2 regions of the Psychrobacter sp. H7-1 genome follow, and region 1 is predicted to be linked to the other one. Evidence: predicted binding sites of a transcription regulator. Region 1 holds the regulator's gene; the other holds the start of a gene.

The links. Region 1 encodes PhoB, which activates phosphate uptake and scavenging genes when phosphate is short. Its sites were predicted from a motif close to TGTCATNAANCTGTCATAA; they were not measured.
Region 2: the regulator PhoB is predicted to act here: its motif matches at 4,573-4,591, upstream of pstS (phosphate ABC transporter substrate-binding protein PstS).

The regions. Positions count from the first base shown of each region.
Region 1 covers NZ_CAJHBH010000009.1:2,177-11,825, forward strand. Annotated here, with positions in the region: gene JMX92_RS04615 (isochorismatase family protein) at 489-1,067, shown strand; gene JMX92_RS04620 (HD domain-containing protein) at 1,234-1,851, shown strand; gene asd (archaetidylserine decarboxylase) at 1,930-2,817, opposite strand; gene dtd (D-aminoacyl-tRNA deacylase) at 3,054-3,494, shown strand; gene phoB (phosphate regulon transcriptional regulator PhoB) at 3,737-4,438, shown strand; gene phoR (phosphate regulon sensor histidine kinase PhoR) at 4,624-6,291, shown strand; gene JMX92_RS04645 (FKBP-type peptidyl-prolyl cis-trans isomerase) at 6,438-6,920, opposite strand; gene JMX92_RS04650 (M61 family metallopeptidase) at 7,353-9,248, shown strand; gene JMX92_RS04655 (pseudouridine synthase) at 9,310-9,649, opposite strand, start outside.
Region 2 covers NZ_CAJHBH010000041.1:8,189-17,837, forward strand. Annotated here, with positions in the region: gene phoU (phosphate signaling complex protein PhoU) at 1-60, opposite strand, end outside; gene pstB (phosphate ABC transporter ATP-binding protein PstB) at 149-1,060, opposite strand; gene pstA (phosphate ABC transporter permease PstA) at 1,147-2,046, opposite strand; gene pstC (phosphate ABC transporter permease subunit PstC) at 2,194-3,144, opposite strand; gene pstS (phosphate ABC transporter substrate-binding protein PstS) at 3,253-4,419, opposite strand; gene JMX92_RS10850 (septal ring lytic transglycosylase RlpA family protein) at 4,910-5,272, shown strand; TPP riboswitch at 5,365-5,503, shown strand; gene thiC (phosphomethylpyrimidine synthase ThiC) at 5,792-7,792, shown strand; gene JMX92_RS10860 (fructose bisphosphate aldolase) at 7,933-8,823, opposite strand; gene JMX92_RS10865 (META domain-containing protein) at 9,291-9,649, shown strand, end outside.

The sequences.
Region 1 (9,649 bases):
TGCCCCAAGTACAAAAAAAGCAGAACGGCAGTCAGGATATATATAGTAAGGCCGGAGGTCGGTTTTGAAATGTGGTCAGCAGAACGACCTTGCCTTAAAATTGAACGATTTAAGACTTTAGGCTTATCAGGTTAAATAATTACGAAAAAGCAATAAAGTATAAGATTAAATCCTAGGTTCAGTATGAAGCTTTATTACTCACTGATAGTAAAAGTAATGCTCGGTAGCTGCCGCAGATGAAAGAACAATACTTAACTTAAAACAAAGTAAGGGATATTAATTTATTGCTGGTCATGTGGTAAGGTTAAGGCGGGTTAGTCGCTACTGACCCAATATTATTTACTGAGTAATGGCCAAAGCTTTTTATTTGTAATTTATTTTTTCAGATAAATGGCTACCAAAACGGCTACCAAAATCAAACTATAAAAAATAAATCGTATAAAAACCAATAGTTTGAGCGTTAAATTAACCGACACAAGGAGCGTGTTATGTCACAAACCATCACCACTGATAAAACTTATCGCATCATGCGCGAAAATACTCAGGCAATGATCATTGATGTGCAACAAAAGCTTACCCCGCACATTTATCGTCATGAAGAGATTATCAAAAAGACCATTACCCTTATTCAAGGCTTACAAATACTTGGCATCCCCATTGTGCTCAATGAGCAATACAAAAAAGGGCTGGGTGAGACGCTGCCTGAGATCATGGAGGTGCTAGATACTTCGAAGGCCAAAATTATCGAAAAAGTCACCTTTAGCGCGTGTGACAATGATGAGACTTGGAATTATTTGGCGCAGCAAAACCGTATTTCTGTACTGGTCTTTGGGGTAGAGACCCATGTTTGCGTGCTACAAACAGTGCTGGATTTGCTTGATAATGGTATGCAGCCAGTCGTGATTGCGGATGCCACAGGCTCGCGTGATGCTTATGACCGCCGTCAAGCCATTCGTCGTATGCGTAGAGCGGGCGCAGTCGTTACCACTACCGAAGCCATTTTGTTTGAGCTGTGTCGTTCAAGCCAAGACCCTACGTTTAAGGCCATTAGCCAGTTAATTAAATAAACTGTCCAGGCTTTACGCCTTGCTGTAACTCATCCGTGATAATGCCCTTTATCACGGATTTTTTTATGACTGTTATTAGATGCTTTAGCACATAGCGCAGTCTTGTATAAGCCGCTGTATTCGATTAGCCTATACCCACATTATCTATCAAAATATAAGGTTTATTATGCCGCTCACCCCGCCCAATACACACCGCGATAAAGCGCTGGATATGACCCAAATTACTGAATTTTTGTTAGAGCTTGATGCCTTAAAACGCGTGGATCGGCGTAGCTATGTGCCGCAGACCACTCGCTTTGAGAACTCAGCTGAGCATTCTTGGCATTTGGCCATGGCGTGTTGGTCTATCGCTGAGCTATTTCAGCTTGATGTCAATTATGAGAAGCTGTTAAAACTGGCTTTGGTGCATGACTTGGGTGAGATTGATGCCGGAGATACGTTTTTATACGCTGAGAGTCGCAGTGAGGCACATATTGAGGAGAGAGAAGGGATTGTGCGTTTGCAGGGACATAGCGGTAATGGCATCAGCAACTTGCTTGAAGTGTGGGATGAGCAAGAGAGTGGCAGCAGTGCTGAGACTCAGTTATTAAAAGCAATAGATCGCTTATTGCCATTTTTATTAAACCTAAATACTCAAGGCAAAACATGGCGTGATCATGGGGTGAAGCGCTCCCAAGTGGCAGGTATGCATGCATTTATAGCAACCAGTTTTCCAGTTATCCATGAGTGGATAGAGCTACAGCTTGATTATGCGACCAAGCAGGGCTGGTTATTAGACGCTTAGTTATCAATAAAAAATGCGATAAATAAAGGTGCATTCGCTGCACCTTTACATTGTCAAGCATAGACTCATCGTAGGTGGTTAGGCTTTGTCAGCCACACCCAACAGCTGACCCATCTGCACTACAGCACCATGCTGCATGTCTTGTGCCCACTTGACGCCTGCAGACTTTGGCATGACCACAATAGCGGTTGAGCCCAAATAGAAGCGGCCCAGCTCATCGCCTTTTTTTAAGCTAAGCGTGTGCTCTAAAGTTTGGATACGGTCGCTGCGATCAATTTTGCCCGTGGCGACTGTCTCGATACCCGCCACAATCATAGCGCCAACCAGCACCACCACAGCACGGCCAAACTCAGTATCAAACACACACACCAAACGCTCATTGCGGGCGAACAAATCAGGAACATTGGCGGCTGTGACATTGTTTACTGAGAACAAGCTGCCAGGTACATAGCGTGTCTCAACTAAGGTGCCATCGAACGGCATATGCACTCTATGGTAGTTGCTAGGTGCTAAGTATACCGTAGCGAAGCTGCCGCCCTCATAGTAGCTGCTGTGCTTATTATCGGTGTCTGCTAACAGATGGCTCACCGAATAATCACGGCCTTTAGCCTGCAAGATTTGGCCTTGCTGAATATGGCCAATCTGTGAAATCATACCGTCTGCTGGAGAGACAATACCGTCTTTGGTGTCATCAATGGGGCGGGCGTCCTGCGCAAGCTCTCGGGTAAAAAAGTCATTGAAGCTTTTAAAATCGCCTAAGTTCTTGCGCGCGTATTCCTCTAAGCTAATGCCATAGGCTTTGGCAAAGGTATGCACAAAGGCTTTTTTGACCAGAGGGTTTTGGCTGGCAGCCAGACGTCCGGCCGTTTCACTGAGTTTTTGCTGCGGCACTAAGTGCTGAGCTGCAGTAAATAAGCCATCACGAGTGAGCAGCTGCTCGGCTTGTTTTTTTAAAGAGGCTTTCATTAAGTTTTTCATAAAAGAGATCATCGTAAGCTATAAAAATGGGGGATCATCACCGGTTTAGATGACATAAACTTGCCAGTGATAAAAACTAAAAGTGAAGGAGCACCTAGTTTAGCATAATCAAGATTAAGCAAGGTCGTCCGTAAGTAGACCTGCCGCTTATAAATCACTATAAAACATAGCGGCCAAACCATTAGATAAATAAAGAGTGCCAGTAAAATACAGGAACAGATATTATGAAAGCCTTAATACAGCGAGTCAGCGCCGCCAGTGTACGTGTGGACAATCAGATTGTGGGTCAAATTGAGCAGGGTATATTGGCCTATATTGGTTTGGGTCCAGAAGATACATTAAAGAGCGCCCAAAAGATGATTGATAAAATTTTGAGTTACCGAATATTTGATAATGACGCCGGTAAGCTGGATAAAAATGTACAGCAAGTGGCGGGTGGCTTGCTGCTGGTGTCGCAGTTTACGTTGATGGCAAAGACCGATAAGGGGCGTCGCCCTGATTTTGGTGGGGCAATGCCGCCTGCACAGGCCAGTGAGCTGTTTAAGCAGATGATCGATTATGCCAAGCAGCAACATGATAAGGTCGCCACTGGGGAGTTTGGTGCCAATATGCTGGTTCAGGCAGACAATGATGGGCCCTTAAACTTTATTTTGGAGATAAGTTAATAACAACGTCTTTAGCAGCACATGATATGTAAAGGGTGATACATTAGTATGATGATACAGTCTATTTAAAACGCCTAATATAGGGCATTTATAAAATACAAGGTTGCGCTTAATCTCATCAGTTACACTTTTTTCATCTAACTGTCATAATTTTACGTTGTAATATAACGGTAATATTTGCCTACCTTTGTAGTGCGTGGCCAATAAGCCATTAGATATGCCAATAATAGGACAGTAAACAGATGAATATCGAAACCATACTAGTTGTAGAAGACGAGCCTGCCATTCGCGAGATGATCGTCACTACCTTAGAAATGGCAGGCTTTGAGTGTCTGCAGGCCGAAGATGTCAGTGAAGCGCACAGTCAAGTGGTAGACCATAGACCAGCTATGATCTTATTAGATTGGATGTTACCGGGTAACCAATCCGGTATCGATCTGTGCCGCCGTCTAAAAAAAGATGAACTGCTCTCTGAGATCCCCATAATTATGCTGACTGCGCGCGGCGAGGAAGACAATAAAGTACAAGGCTTAGATGCGGGGGCAGATGATTATATCACCAAGCCATTCTCCACCCGCGAGCTGGTCTCACGGATTAAGGCAGTACTGCGTCGTAGCAGCGCCTTATCAGGTGACAAGCCTATTGAAGCTGAAGGCTTAAGTCTAGACCCAGTCAGCCAAAGGTTGTCAGCCGATGGTACACCGCTTGAAATTGGTCCGACCGAATACCGTCTATTGGCATTTTTTATGAGCCATCCAGAGCGGGCTTATACCCGCACCCAGCTGTTAGACCAAGTATGGGGTGGCAACGTCTATGTCGAAGACAGAACCATTGATGTGCATATCCGCCGCTTACGTAAAGTGCTTGAACCGTATAACTATGCTGAGTTTATCCAAACGGTACGCGGCACCGGTTACCGCTTTTCAACTCAGCGTAATGGCTAATTGTAAGTCATTAACTGGTTTTTTGTCCTATTGAACGCTGCTGATCAGGCGGCGCTCATGGTGTTAAAAGTCGATTTTTACACGGCATCTTTGCTACTGCCTGCCATAAAGGTTAAGCAGATATCGACGTTAACTAAGAGCTTGGGGCCAACTCTATTATTGATTATTGTTAAGTTGAGAGCACCATGAGCCAGTCTAAATCACAGTCTAATTCAGCTTCTAAGCTGGGCCGTCAGTCTGATATGCCTCATCAACAGCAGTTAGAGGTCGGGGCGGCTGTCTCTGAGCAGGTGACGGTAAGCGAGGAGAATAAAGAGCGCTTAATAGATGGCTTTGATGGTGCTACAACAGCCACACCTCTTAAAAAAGTAACCAAAAGCAGTCCTTATAAAAACCCCTACAGTAATCTGTATCAGAACCTTAGCGACACTAATTCCAAAAACATCATAGAGCCACTGCCCGATAATAAAAACCCCAGAGCCACGTTGCTCTGGTCAGACTTTAAGTGGTTGGTCATATTAATTTTGCTAGGGGCTTTATTAGGTCACTATATGAATGCGCTGCCTTGGGGGATTATCGTGGCACTGGTACTGTACTATGTGTGGCGCTTGTACTCGGTTCAGCAGTTTTATGGCTGGATGAGTAAGTCGTTAACCCTGCCGCCGCCTGAGTTGTCAGGCAGTATGACGTTTATGGCCAATCAGCTTTATGAGAGCAAAAGACAAGAGCAAATGACCCACCAAAGAATGATGGGTCTGATTAAAAAAATCCGCAGCTCATTACTGGCTTTGCAAGATGCGGTTATTTTGCTGGATAAAGATGACAGCTTGGAGTGGTGGAATCAGGCAGCCGAAACCTTACTGGCTTTACGCTCACAAGACCAAGGTCGCAGTATCTTAGACTTAATAGATGCGCCTGAGTTTAAAGCGTATTATGTCGATGCCGTCTCTCCTAACGATGGCTTAAGAATGCGCTCTTGGCGCGATTATGAGCGGTTTTTGCAGTGTGAGGTCACTCATTTTGGCACAGAGAAGCTACTGATTATCTATGACGTGACCCGCTTGCATCATTTAGAGCAGATGCGTAAGGACTTCGTGGGTAATGTCTCACACGAGCTGCGAACCCCGCTTACAGTAATAATGGGTTATATCGAAACCTTCTCAGACCAGCCAGATTTGGACCCCAAATGGCGACGCGGCTTTAGCCTTATGACTCAGCAAACCGTGCGTATGAATCAGATTATCAATGATTTGTTGCTGTTGTCTCGTTTGGAGAACGAAGAGTCGATACAAAGTGAGCGTGTGGATATGCCCAAGCTACTTACCCGTATCTTCGATGATGCGCAAGCTTATAATAAAGACTACAACCACTTGATCGATTTGCATCTAGATTCGCAACAAGACATTTATGGTGCTGAGGGGTATTTGCACAGTGCGCTGCTCAACTTGGTGACCAATGCCATCAAATATACCCCCAAAGGGGGGGAAGTGCGTATTACATGGCAAGAGGTCAAAGAGGGCTGTCTGTTTACAGTAAGTGATAATGGCATAGGTATCGCTGATGAGCACCTAGATAGGCTCACCGAGCGCTTCTACCGAGTAGATGGCGGTCGCAGCCGCTCAACAGGTGGCACGGGTCTAGGATTGGCCATCGTCAAGCATGTACTTTATCAACATGAAGCCAAACTGACGATCGAGTCAGTGGAGGGTAAAGGCTCTAAGTTTCATGTTCTGTTCCCCAAACGCCGTATTTATCAGAGGGTGAGCAGTAAGTCGGCTGCTAAGTTAAAACCGCCAGTCACAGACAATAACAACGTGCAGGATTTGCAGGATAAGCCCAGCTCAAACAGCTAGCTGCGACTACGTATAGCGGTATAGGCGTATAGGTGACAGAGGGTTATTTAATCGGCATAAATTTCACTCAAAAAAAGAGCCACTCAACTTGAGTGGCTCTTTTATGTCAGCTATGTCAGCGTTAGTCGCTAACACTAACGGCTAAATTAGTGCTGAACGCCGCCGTTGCCATGTACATGGCCGTGGTTTAGCTCATCTTCAGTCGCTGCACGTACTTCAACAATTTCTACGTCAAAGCTTAGTTTTTTGCCAGCTAGAGGATGGTTAGCATCGACAGTAACCGTGTCATCGTTTACGTCAGTTACTGTGACTAGCATAACTTGACCTTCTGCTTCAGACTGGAACTGCATGCCAGGTTGGATATCTTCAACGCCTTGGAAATTAGCACGAGGTACTTTTTGTACGGCTTGCTCTTGGTATTCGCCGTAAGCGTCAGCGGGTTCAATAACCGCAGTTAATGAATCGCCTGCAGATTTGCCTTCAAGCTCTTTTTCAAGACCTGGGATGATGTTGTTATGGCCATGCAAGTAAGCTAAAGGCTCACCTTGTGACTGATCGATAACGTTACCATTTTCGTCTTTTAAGATATAGTTGAAACGTACGGCAGTATCTTTTGCGATTGTGGTCATAAAAATTCCTCGAATAATATAGGCGTTCTATATGTTAATTAATAATACAATAAAGAAGGGTGTTTATGTTGGCAAAAAATCACTGATGCCACACCTCTGCTAATTGCCTTGTCTAATAGATTGCGATGATAGACAAAAGTTTCAAGTCATGTTCTCAAATTAATTGGTAAATTGCGAAGTTTTTTTACATTTTTTTAAAAATATAGCCCAAAAAACAGCCATAAGACCACAAAATATGAGTTTATTCTCATTTTTTAGGGCTAAAAGTCGATATTTGCTGACTAAATTTTTACGATGGTTGAAGTTTGAATGCGTACCCCTAATTATAAATAAAGCCCCTAAGGTTTTGGCCACTCCTTTACCTAAGTATTGATGGTGGTATTGATGGCTACTGGGTTACTTTTTTCGCTAACACGGATATGACAGACCTTTATGACTACTTCAAATAATGCTTTAACCACTCAGTACGATCAAGATTTGGCCGTGCATTACCATTTGGATTTTGAGCGCTTCACTCAGCACTTAGTCGAGGTGACTTTAAGCTTCACTGCAGACAAGTCAGCGCCTGTGCTGTGGCTGCCAGCTTGGATTCCAGGCAGTTATTTGATGCGTGAATTTGCGCGTAATATTACCGCAGTGCAGTATCACGTTGTTGGCAAAGATGAGAGATACAGAGCGCAAAAGCTGAGTAAAAACGAGTGGCAATTGCCCAAAATTACGGCTGGTGAGAAGGTAGAGGTGCGCTATGAGGTGTACTGCTATGACTTATCAGTACGTACCGCTTATGTTGATCAAACCCGTTTGTATGGCAACTTTACTTCATTGGCCTTGGCGATAGAGGGGCAAGAGGCGTTACCTGTGGCGGTGACTTTAAGCGTGCCGCAAGCCTTTTATGACGCGCAAGCTAAGGGTGCAGAGCCGGTAAAAATTGCCTGTGGTCTTAAGCATCGCTATCTGCATACAGATCATGTCCATTATTATCAGCTTAGTGCTGAGAGTTATCCTGAGCTTATCGACTATCCTTTTGAAATCGCGCCGCAATCTGAGTTTGATTTTATTGTTCAAGACAATAAGCACAATACCACGGTGCATCATTTTTATATCTCAGGTAAGCACAGCGCTAACATGGGCCGCTTGCAGCAAGATGTGACTCAGATTTGTCAAAGCTATGTCAGCTGGCTCGGTGACGCGCCTTTTAGTGGTGAGGATTATGAGGGCTATACTTTCATGACCTATGCCAGTGGCAACGATTACGGCGGCCTTGAGCATATTAACTCTACCAGCTTGGTGAGCCCGCGTAGTGATTTACCGTCCGCTCAAGAGCCACAAGAGCCGAGCGAAAGCTATCAGCGCTTTTTGGGATTGTGCAGCCATGAGTATTTTCATGCTTGGTGGGTGAAGACCGTACGCCCTGATGTGATGATGGCTGTGGATTTACGCCGTGAGGCTTATACGCCGCTTCTGTGGGTATTTGAGGGGTTTACCTCATATATTGATGACTTTATGCTCCAAGCTTCAGGGGTTATCAATCAGCAAAGCTACCTAAAGCTGCTACAAAACCAAATTAACCGCTATAACCAAACGCCAGGACGCGCTTTACAAAGCGTGGCAGAGTCCAGCTTCGATGCTTGGATTAATCTATACCGCGCTGATGAAAATACGGGTAATGCCGGTATTAGTTACTATAACAAAGGGGCCTTGGTGGCTTTATGTTTGGATTTAACACTGATGCAACAAAGCGGTGGCAAGCATCGTTTGTTTGATGTGGTAAAAGCTTTTTATGAGCAGGCTAAGGCTCAAGGCGCAGCGGGCAATCGCATTCGTATCGGTATGAATAACGATAACCTAGAGGCGGTCATCAGCCAATTTATGGACAACGCCATTTGGCAAGAGTTCAAGGCACGCTATGTCGATGGTGTAGAGGCGTTGCCTATTTATGAGCTGCTAGAGGCTAATGGCATTAAGATAACTCAAGACAGCCGAGACAACAGCTTAGCGTGGGGTATTAGCGTTACTGAAAGTGCTGAGGGCTTGCAAGTCACCAAAGTGCTGCGTGACAGTGTGGCCGCTGAAGCAGGTCTCTCTGCCAAAGACGTCATTGTGGCGATTGACGGTATTAAAGCCACCAAAAAACAGCTACAAACTGTGGCGGAGTCAGGTCTTGATAGCGTGAGCTGTCATGCATTTCGCCGTGATGAGCTGTTGAGCTTTGAGGTGAGTCACCAAACCCAGTCAGGGGTGAGTGCCAATCCAAGTTTAGAGAAGATTAGTTTAAGTTTAGGCGACTCAGGCTTTGAGCACTGGTTAACACCGGATTTTATACGGTAGTGATTGATAGGGTATAGCCGAGCCAAAAGGGCACGGCTATACCAGGGTGTTGTTTAATGATTTAAAAAACACCCAAATCCTTTAAGCGCTTGTCATTTAAATGTACCCGTACAAACTCGCCTACCGCTAAATTGCCCAGCTCAAAGCCAGCAGCAGACCAGCGAATCAGGCGTAGGCAGGGCAGGCCGACATGAGCGGTCATGCGGCGCACTTGGCGGTTTTTACCCTCATAAATGGTCATCATTAGCCATGAGTCAGGCACACTTTTGCGTTCACGAATGGGTGGATCACGTTGCCAAAGTGGCATGGGTAAATCCTCTTCACTAATGTGTTTTACCTCAGCGGGTAGGGTCTGACCATCTTTTAGCAGCACCCCTTGACGCAGTTGCTCTAATTGCTCA
Region 2 (9,649 bases), on a different contig from region 1:
ATCAATGCACTGATTTAGGTCATGGTCAAAGCTTCGAGATGAGTGCTTTTCAGTGAACATTGTAAGGCATTCCTAAAGTTGGAAAATATCATGCAAGGTAGTAATAGACAGGTAATCATAAAAAACCCCAGTCCAAGTCAATGCTGTGTTAGCCATAACGGCCGGTAATATAGTCTTCCGTGGCTTTTTGAGCCGGATTGGTAAAGACTTGATTGGTCTCACCCATCTCAACCATATCGCCCAGATACATATAAACTGTGTAATCAGACACACGTGCCGCCTGCTGCATATTGTGGGTCACAATAGCGATGGTATAGTCGTGTTTTAAATCTTCAATTAAGTCCTCAATTGCACCAGTTGAGATAGGATCGAGGGCTGAGGTTGGCTCATCTAACAGCAATACCTCAGGCTTGGTTGCGACGCCGCGAGCAATACATAAACGCTGCTGCTGGCCGCCAGATAAGGATAGACCAGAGGCTTTTAGCTTGTCTTTGACTTCAGGCCAAAGGGCTGACTTTTTAAGCGCCCACTCCACACGCTCATCAAGCTCTGATTTGCTAAGCTTTTCGTACAAGCGCACACCAAACGCCACATTGTCATAAATAGACATCGGAAAGGGGGTGGGTTTTTGGAATACCATACCAACACGGGCACGCAGTAAGTTCACATCCACTGATTTATCTAAAATGTTTTTGCCATCAAGATTAATCAAACCTTCAGCACGCATACCAGGATACAGATCATACATGCGGTTAAAAGTACGCAGCAAAGTAGATTTTCCGCAGCCTGAAGGACCAATAAAAGCGGTGACTTTTTTCTCTGGAATATCGATATTGATGTTTTTTAGGGCTTTAAAATCGCCATAATAAAAGCTCAAATCACGCACCTGCATTTTAGCGGCTGGCATGTTGTCTGGTATATCCGCTAGCGTTTGCTGGTTAAAGCTTGTGGTATCCGGCTGAGCAATTTGGGCACCGGTAGTCATCGGCTGGCCCAGTAAGCTTGTCGCTTGCGTGCTGGTGGTTTTATTCACAGGTTTTCTCTTTAATGTATCACTCATAATTGTGTCCCATCTTGCGTGCAGTATGTGCTGTCATTGGTTGACTTAGTGCTTGTGCGTCATGTGTTGCTAAATTCAGTTTGGGCTTAGCGGCTTTGCTCTTTGCCACTGATTAAGCGGGCCAAGATATTTAGTGTCAGTACCGTCATGGTAATAAGTAGCGCCGCCGCCCAAGCTAGTGTGTGCCAGTTATCATAAGGGCTTGAGGTAAACTGATAGATGGTATTGGGCAAATTGGCCATCGCCTGATTCATATCGGTACTAAAGAACGGGTTGTTAAAGGCGGTAAATAGTAACGGCGCTGTCTCACCAGTAATACGCGCAAAGGCTAATAACACACCGGTCGTCAAGCCCACTCGAGCCGCTTTAACCGTCACTGTGGTAACCAGCTTCCATTTAGGGGTACCTAAGGCATAAGCAGCTTCGCGTAAAGTGTTGGGTACGAGGTTAAGCATGTTTTCTGTGGTACGTACCACAACTGGAATCACAATCAGTGCCAAAGCCAATGCACCAGCCCAACCTGAGAAGTGCTGACCTTTTACCATCAGCGCGTAGATAAATAGACCGATAACAATTGAAGGTGCCGATAATAAAATATCATTTAAAAAACGGGTTACTTTGCCAAGCCAGCTGCCTTGTGAGAATTCCGCCAGATAAATGCCAGCCATCATACCGATAGGCGCTCCAATAAATAAGCCTGAGAAAGCCAACATGATAGAGCCAACAATGGCGTTACGTAGCCCACCCTCAGTCTGTGGCGGCGGCGTGTCTGCCAAAAAGATCGGCATGTCTAAAACCGCTTGAGAGCCTTCAACAAACAAGGTAACTAAAATCCAAGCCAACCAAAACAAGCCAAATGCCATAGCAGAGATTGCAAAGCCCAAGCCAAGCTTATTAATAAAGCGGCGCTTACTATAAAGACCTTTGTTATAACGGCTCTCAAAACTTGAGGTTGAAATGGCGGTAGTGGCATTAGCAGAACGCATTGGCTTTTTTCTCCGTATTTGTCAAAAACCACAACCGCGGCTTTGACAAACTTATATTCGGTCATTTAATTCGTTGAAATAAAAAATCGTTGGTAAACGTTGGTAAATACTGATAAACAGTGAAGACTTGGTCGGTGACTAGAGTGACTAATTGCCTGCTTTTTTGTCGATACGCATCAGCATAAGCTTTGAGATAGACAGTACAACAAAGGTAATAACAAACAAGATTAGACCCAAATGTAGCAACGAAGCTAAGTGTAATTCACTGCCCGCCTCCGCAAATTCGTTGGCCAAAGCTGAAGTGATGGTTACCCCTGAAGTAAACAGGCTTGGGCTAATGTTATAAGCATTACCGATTAAGAAGGTCACTGCCATTGTCTCTCCCAAAGCGCGGCCCAGACCCAAAATCACCCCACCGACTACACCCGCTTTGGTGTAGGGCAAGATAATTTTGAACATCACCTCCCACGTGGTCGCACCCATGCCATAAGCTGACTCTTTTAATAAGTCAGGTACGACGGAGAACACATCACGCATGGTGGCTGCAATGAAAGGAATGATCATAATGGCCAACACTAAAGAGGCGGTAAACATACCCAAACCAATTGGGGCACCAGCGAAAAGCTGACCCACCAATGGCAGTGGAGAGACATGCTCAATAAACCACGGCTGAATATAAGTGCTAAAAAATGGCACGAATACAAACAGCCCCCACATACCATAAATAATAGAGGGAATACCCGCCAACAACTCAATAGCGATGCCCAAAGGACGCTTTAGAAATGCAGGGCACAGCTCAGTCAAGAAGATTGCAATACCGAAGCTGACTGGCACAGCGATTAAAATGGCAATAACTGAAGTGACCAAAGTGCCATAGATGGGCGCTAATGCACCGTATTTATCCTCTACCGTATTCCAGTCATTACTGGTATAAAAGCCCAGGCCAAACTCTTGGATACTTGGCCAAGCTCCTATAATTAATGACAGTAAGATACCGCCTAATGACAATAACACCAGTATCGCAAATGCTTTGGTCGCATTAACGAATAAAAAATCATAACGCTTTTGTTTTGCTAACTGGGAGTGTAGATCTGCCATGACAGCCTCGTTTTATTGAATACCTAAATAACACCTAATCTAGCTGCTACTGCTTGCGTACCTAAATAACTGGGTATTTAGGTACCTAAACGTTAATACAAATATTGCTTACTGCGCTGGGGTATAAACTGGCTTGCCATCTTTATCTACAACTTCATTCCACTTAGCTTTGAATAAAGCCACAGCTTTATCTGAGAAGGGTACAAAGTCTAAGCTCATAGCATCTTCATCACCGCGGGTATATGCCCAGTCAAAGAAGTTAAGCACGCCGGCCACTTTTTGTGGGTTTTTTGGGTTTTTGTGCACTAAGATAAAAGTAGCAGCAGCGATAGGCCACGCTTGATCGGTATCTGAGTTGGTAATAACCTTGTAAAAACCGTCTTGTTTTGACCAGTCAATATCACCGGCAGCGGCGAAAGTTTCAGCAGAGGGCTGTACGATATTGCCGGCTGCATTTTTCATGGCAGCATAAGACATGTTGTTTTGCTTAGCGTAAGCATATTCAACATAACCAATTGAGTTTGCCATACGACTGACATTGCTGGCCACGCCCTCATTACCCTTGCCGCCCACACCTGTCGCTGACGTTGGCCACTGCACGGTCTTATCAACACCGATGCTGTCTTTCCATTCAGGTGATACTTTAGCCAGATAGTCTGTAAAGTTAAAAGTAGTCCCTGAACCGTCTGAGCGAAACACTGTAGTAATCGCGGTGTCAGGCAGGGTCAACTCTGGGTTTAAGGCAGCGATTGCAGGATCATTCCACTTGCTGATTTTACCCAAGTAGATATTGGCTAACGTTTCGCCATCTAGCTTTAGTTCGCCAGGCTTGATACCTTCAACGTTGATAACAGGAACCACACCACCAATAACGGTTGGGAATTGGATTAAGCCCTCTTTTTCTAGCTCTTCAGGCGTCATTGGAGCATCAGAGGCACCGAAGTCTACTGTGTTTGAGACGATTTGCTTAATACCGCCTGATGAACCGATAGACTGATAATTCACCTGACCTTTGGTTTCTTTGTTGTAGTCCGCTGACCATTTGATGTAGATAGGCTGCGGGAAAGAAGCACCTGCACCGGTAATATTCATCTCAATGCCTTCAGCTGACTTGAAATCATCCGCTGCAGCAGACGTTGATTCTGAAGTATTTGCTGTGCTGGCTGCTGCCGAGCTAGCCACTGTCGTATCGTCAGCTGTTGCCGCTTCTTTCTTATCACAAGCAGTTAGGGCCAACATGCTGGCAACAGTGACAGCTAATAGTGAATAACGCATGGTCTCTCCTAAAGAGTAAAAAATGTTTTTATATAAAATATAAGAAATACAGAGACTTAATAACGGATAAAGCAAAGCGGCTTGATATAAATGACTGTAATTGACGACGCTTTTATCGGTCTTGTATTGGATTGAATACATTTTGACGTCTAAATATGACAGTTTGATGAAATGAATATCTTTTGTAAGAAATAGGTAACTTCAAAAAAAGTCGGGTGAGTAATGTTACGCAACTGTACTGCGCTGAACATTTGGCTATGACGGTGTTTGAACCTTACTGGCATAGCATAAGACGCTACTCGGTTAAGGATTCATTACATTATCTTTAACCATTAGAAAGTATCGCTAAACTAATTACCTGTAGAATTAGCCCTCGATGTTTTGGTGCAGACAATTAGGTTTTGATCGCGGTTCACTGCTTTTCACAGTAACGCCAAGATTTTATTGCCATCACAGGTGCCAATCATTTATTCCATTACAGGTCCAATTTATGAAAAAGCTTTTTATACCAGTTACCCTTCTATTAACCTTATTACTGAGTGCGCCTGCCAATGCTGGCCTTGCCTCTTGGTATGGTCCCGGGTTTCATGGAAAAAGAACCGCTTCCGGTGCTATTTATAATATGTACGCCATGACAGCCGCCCACAAATCATTGCCTTTTGGTTCAAAAGTAAAAGTTACTAACCTTAAAAATAACAAATCGGTGGTGGTAAAAATAACTGACCGTGGTCCTTTTGCGCCCGGCCGTATTATCGATTTGTCTAAGAAGGCCAACCAATCGCTAAATTGCAATCTTTGTAAAGTGACCGTTGAAGTATTAAGCAAAGGTGATGGCAAATACCGCAAACAATAACTTTGTAAAACCGCAGCGCCCTAGAAAAAATTAAAATAATATTGAGGACTGTTATTGCTCTAAAAGTTTGATAAGATAGCCCTTAATAAAACCATTAAGACTCGGGGTGCAGACCTTGCGTTATCTGATAGCCGCTGAAATGCGATTATAGATAACCACGCGTTTGCTGAGACATCACCCGTTGAACCTGATGCGGTTAATACCGCCGTAGGAAAGTCATTGCAACTCCCCTATACCTTATTTTTATCACAAAAAATACAACGCTTATTGCTATGACAGCCCTCGAGGGTTGTGAATTAATGCGTGCTATGCGCTTAAGATAAATCAGTTTGGATGTATCTTATCTCAGGTTACTCTAAGCGTTATGAGTCAATGTGTTTGTGTTAAAAAAGAGGGATTCGCTTTGTTAAGCGACAGAATCTGCACTCACTGAGTCTTTATTTTTACTACCGGTTTTTAGCCTTTTACCCTAAAAGCCTCTATGGCACCTTGCCATTAACAAAAAATAAGGACATTTCTATGAGTAATGAACAACACACCATTAAAACGCCAGCACACCGTAATGTAGAGGATGAGCGCTTCGATGAAGAGGCTCGCGACTTAACCCGCAGCCTGCCGGCGTCAAGAAAAATATATATCGAGGGCTCTCGTCCTGATATTCAAGTGCCGATGCGTGAAATCACTTTAACCGATACGCCCACTGGCGGCTTTGGCCTAGAAAATGGAGAAAAGAACCCGCCTTTTTATGTCTATGACACTTCAGGCGTCTATACTGACCCGAGTGTCGATATTGACCTCACCAAAGGCTTACCAAAGCTACGTGAAAAATGGATTGAAGAGCGCGGCGATACCGAAGTTTTAGACGGCTTATCAAGCAACTATGGTCAAGAGCGTGCGCGTGATATCAAAACCGCCAACATCCGTTTTGCTCATATTGATAAACCTCGCCGTGCCAAAGCTGGCAAAAATGTCACTCAAATGCATTATGCCCGCCAAGGTATTATCACGCCTGAAATGGAATACATCGCCATCCGTGAGACCCAAAAGCAGCATGAATTAACCGATATGCGCCAACATGCCGGCGAGACCTTTGGTGCCAATACCCCAAAAATCATAACCCCTGAGTTCGTGCGTGCTGAAGTGGCCGCTGGACGCGCTATTATCCCCAATAACATTAATCACCCAGAGTCTGAGCCGATGATTATCGGGCGCAACTTTCTGGTAAAGATTAATGCCAATATCGGTAACTCAGCGCTGGGCTCAAGCATTGATGAGGAAGTATCCAAGATGACCTGGGCTACCCGCTGGGGCGCCGACACCATCATGGATTTATCGACTGGTAAGAACATTCATGAAACTCGTGAATGGATTATCCGTAACTCACCTGTGCCTATCGGTACGGTGCCTATCTATCAAGCGTTAGAGAAAGTTGACGGCGTCGCTGAAGACTTAACGTGGGAGATTTTCCGCGATACGTTAATTGAGCAAGCCGAGCAAGGCGTGGATTACTTTACTATTCACGCCGGCGTGCTACTGCGCTATGTGCCTTTAACCGCAAAACGTCTTACAGGTATCGTCTCTCGTGGTGGCTCTATCATGGCGCAGTGGTGTCTTGCTCATCACAAAGAAAGCTTCTTATACACCCACTTTGAAGACATCTGCGACATCATGAAGCAGTATGATGTGGCCTTTAGCTTAGGCGATGGTCTGCGTCCAGGCTGTTTGCAAGACGCCAATGATGAGGCTCAGTTTGGTGAGCTGAAAACCTTAGGCGAGCTGACTCAAGTGGCTTGGAAGCATGACGTACAGGTGATGATTGAAGGGCCAGGTCATGTGGCGATGAACCGCATTAAAGAGAACATGGATTTGCAGCTTGAGATGTGTTCTGAGGCACCTTTTTATACCCTTGGTCCATTAACCACAGACATCGCACCAGGCTATGATCACATTACCAGTGCTATTGGCGCCGCTATGATTGGCTGGTTTGGCACGGCAATGCTGTGTTATGTGACCCCAAAAGAGCATTTAGGTCTGCCTAATAAAAAAGACGTGAAAGATGGCATCATCACTTACAAAATCGCCGCTCACGCCGCTGACCTAGCCAAAGGCCACCCTGGCGCTCAGGCACGTGATAATGCGTTATCGAAAGCCCGCTTTGAGTTCCGCTGGGATGATCAGTTTAATCTAGCCTTAGATCCAGACACGGCTCGTGAATTCCATGATGAAACACTGCCAAAAGATGCGCACAAGTCTGCCCATTTCTGCTCTATGTGTGGGCCTAAGTTTTGCTCAATGAAAATCACCCAAAATGTGCGTGAGTATGCAGCCGGCCTGCCTACTGGTGTTGAGGTCACCCCAAGCAGTGGCGAGCTTAGTGATGCGGTGCATCTTATCAAAGAGGTCGACACTGAACTGGTTAAAAAAGTAGGTGAAGCCAGTTTTGAAGAGGTACAAAAGGGCATGGCTCAGATGACAGAGAAGTATAATAGCGAGGGACGCCAGCTTTATAAAGAGGTGTAAGCTGTACTGTAGGACAAAGGGCTTTAATCCCAATCGCCATTTTTATTAAATAAAAAGCTTGAACCTCTAGATGGAGGTTCAAGCTTTTTTATAAGCTTATAGTGCTATTAGCAGATAGAACACCTAACTCACTATAACAATTATACTTTAGAGGCGTTATAGATTTTATCGATAGACGCATCGATGGTGGCTGCGAATTCTTCGTCTGTTTGAGACTTTGATAGGCCTTCAGTGAAAGCACGTGAGAAGCTGGCAATCATACCTGGATTTTGAGCTAAGCGATCACAAGACTCATCACGGCTATAGCCACCTGATAGCGCCACTACTTTAAGCACTTTTGGATGATCAATAAGCTCTTGGTAGAAGCCTTTTTCTTCAGGCAAAGTCAGTTTTAACATCACTTGATGATCATCATCTAAGCTATCTAGGTTACGTAAAATCTCTTCTTTTAATAACACTTCGCTTTCAAGCTTGTCTTTGCTTTCAATGTTTACTTCTGGCTCGACGATGGGCATAAAGCCTTCAGATAAAATTTGCTTAGCCACATCAAACTGCTGCTGCACCACAGTCTCGATACCATGCTGGCTAGCTTGATGAATCACAGAGCGCATCTTTGTGCCAAAAATAGGATAATTTTTCGCTTTTTCTAGTAGTGCTGCTAAGTTTGGAATCGGCTTCATCACTTGTACGCCATCGATCTCTTCAGCCAGACCTTTATCTACCTTTAAGAAAGGCACAATGTTTTTGTCTTCCCATAGATAATTGGCTGTTGGCTTACCATTGACTTCGCGATCCATAGTGTCTTCAAATAAGATGGCACCTAATACACGGCCACTATCAAAAGTCTCACATGTCATGATGCGAGTGCGCATTTCGTGTACTTTAGCAAACATCTCTTCATCATTTGAGTATTCGCTCTCTTCCACACCGTACATACGTAATGCTTTTGGGGTGCTACCGCCACTTTGGTCTAAAGCTGCGATAAAACCGATGTCATTTTTGATGCGTTCTAACTGTTGCTGATAGCTCATAGTGCTTCCTATTTCTATTAAAGAGTCATGAAAAAAGGGGAATAAAACCAGTGACTTAATTTTTGTTATAAAGGTAACATAGGACGACAATAAAATCCTTAACCTTAGTGTTTAATGGACTGATTGCTTAGTATCTAAGAAAAATCTAGGCCCAAATCCTATACCAAACTCTATACCAAATCCTATGACAGTCACTATCAAAATAATCTTTGCGCCTATTATACGCTACTGCGACTGAAAAATAAGTGGCTGACAAAAAAATCCGCGTCCCAGCTCACATATGATATAAAAATGGGGCTTATTAGGGGTATAAACGTGAGTATGGTATTTGAATGGTTAACGCAGCTTGTGTAGATTTGGTGGCTCTGTGATAATGGCAGGCTTAAGCTGCGCGCTCATAGCCACAATTAAACAACCATAGCTTTGCGCAGATTTACTCTATTTTATTTTTATTTGAAGGATATTCCATGAAAGCTTTGACCACTTTAATGATGACTGCCACCCTTACTATAGGGGCTCTTGCTACAGGTTGTCAAACCACCACCAATGTAACACCTGCGACCTCACATGCGCACCCACAAATTACCACCCATCCTTTGACCAATGCTGCACTACAAGCCAATGATTGGCAGTTAATCGATGCCATGGACAACAATGGTAACAAGGTTACTGACCTATTTATCGATCCTTCCAAGCCACTAACACTAAGCTTCAATAAAATTGACAATCATGACATGGTGTCATTTATCAATACTTGTAATAACATCTCATCGGCTTATACCATCAGTGATAATAAGCTAAAGCTTGGCAATATTATGAGCACTAT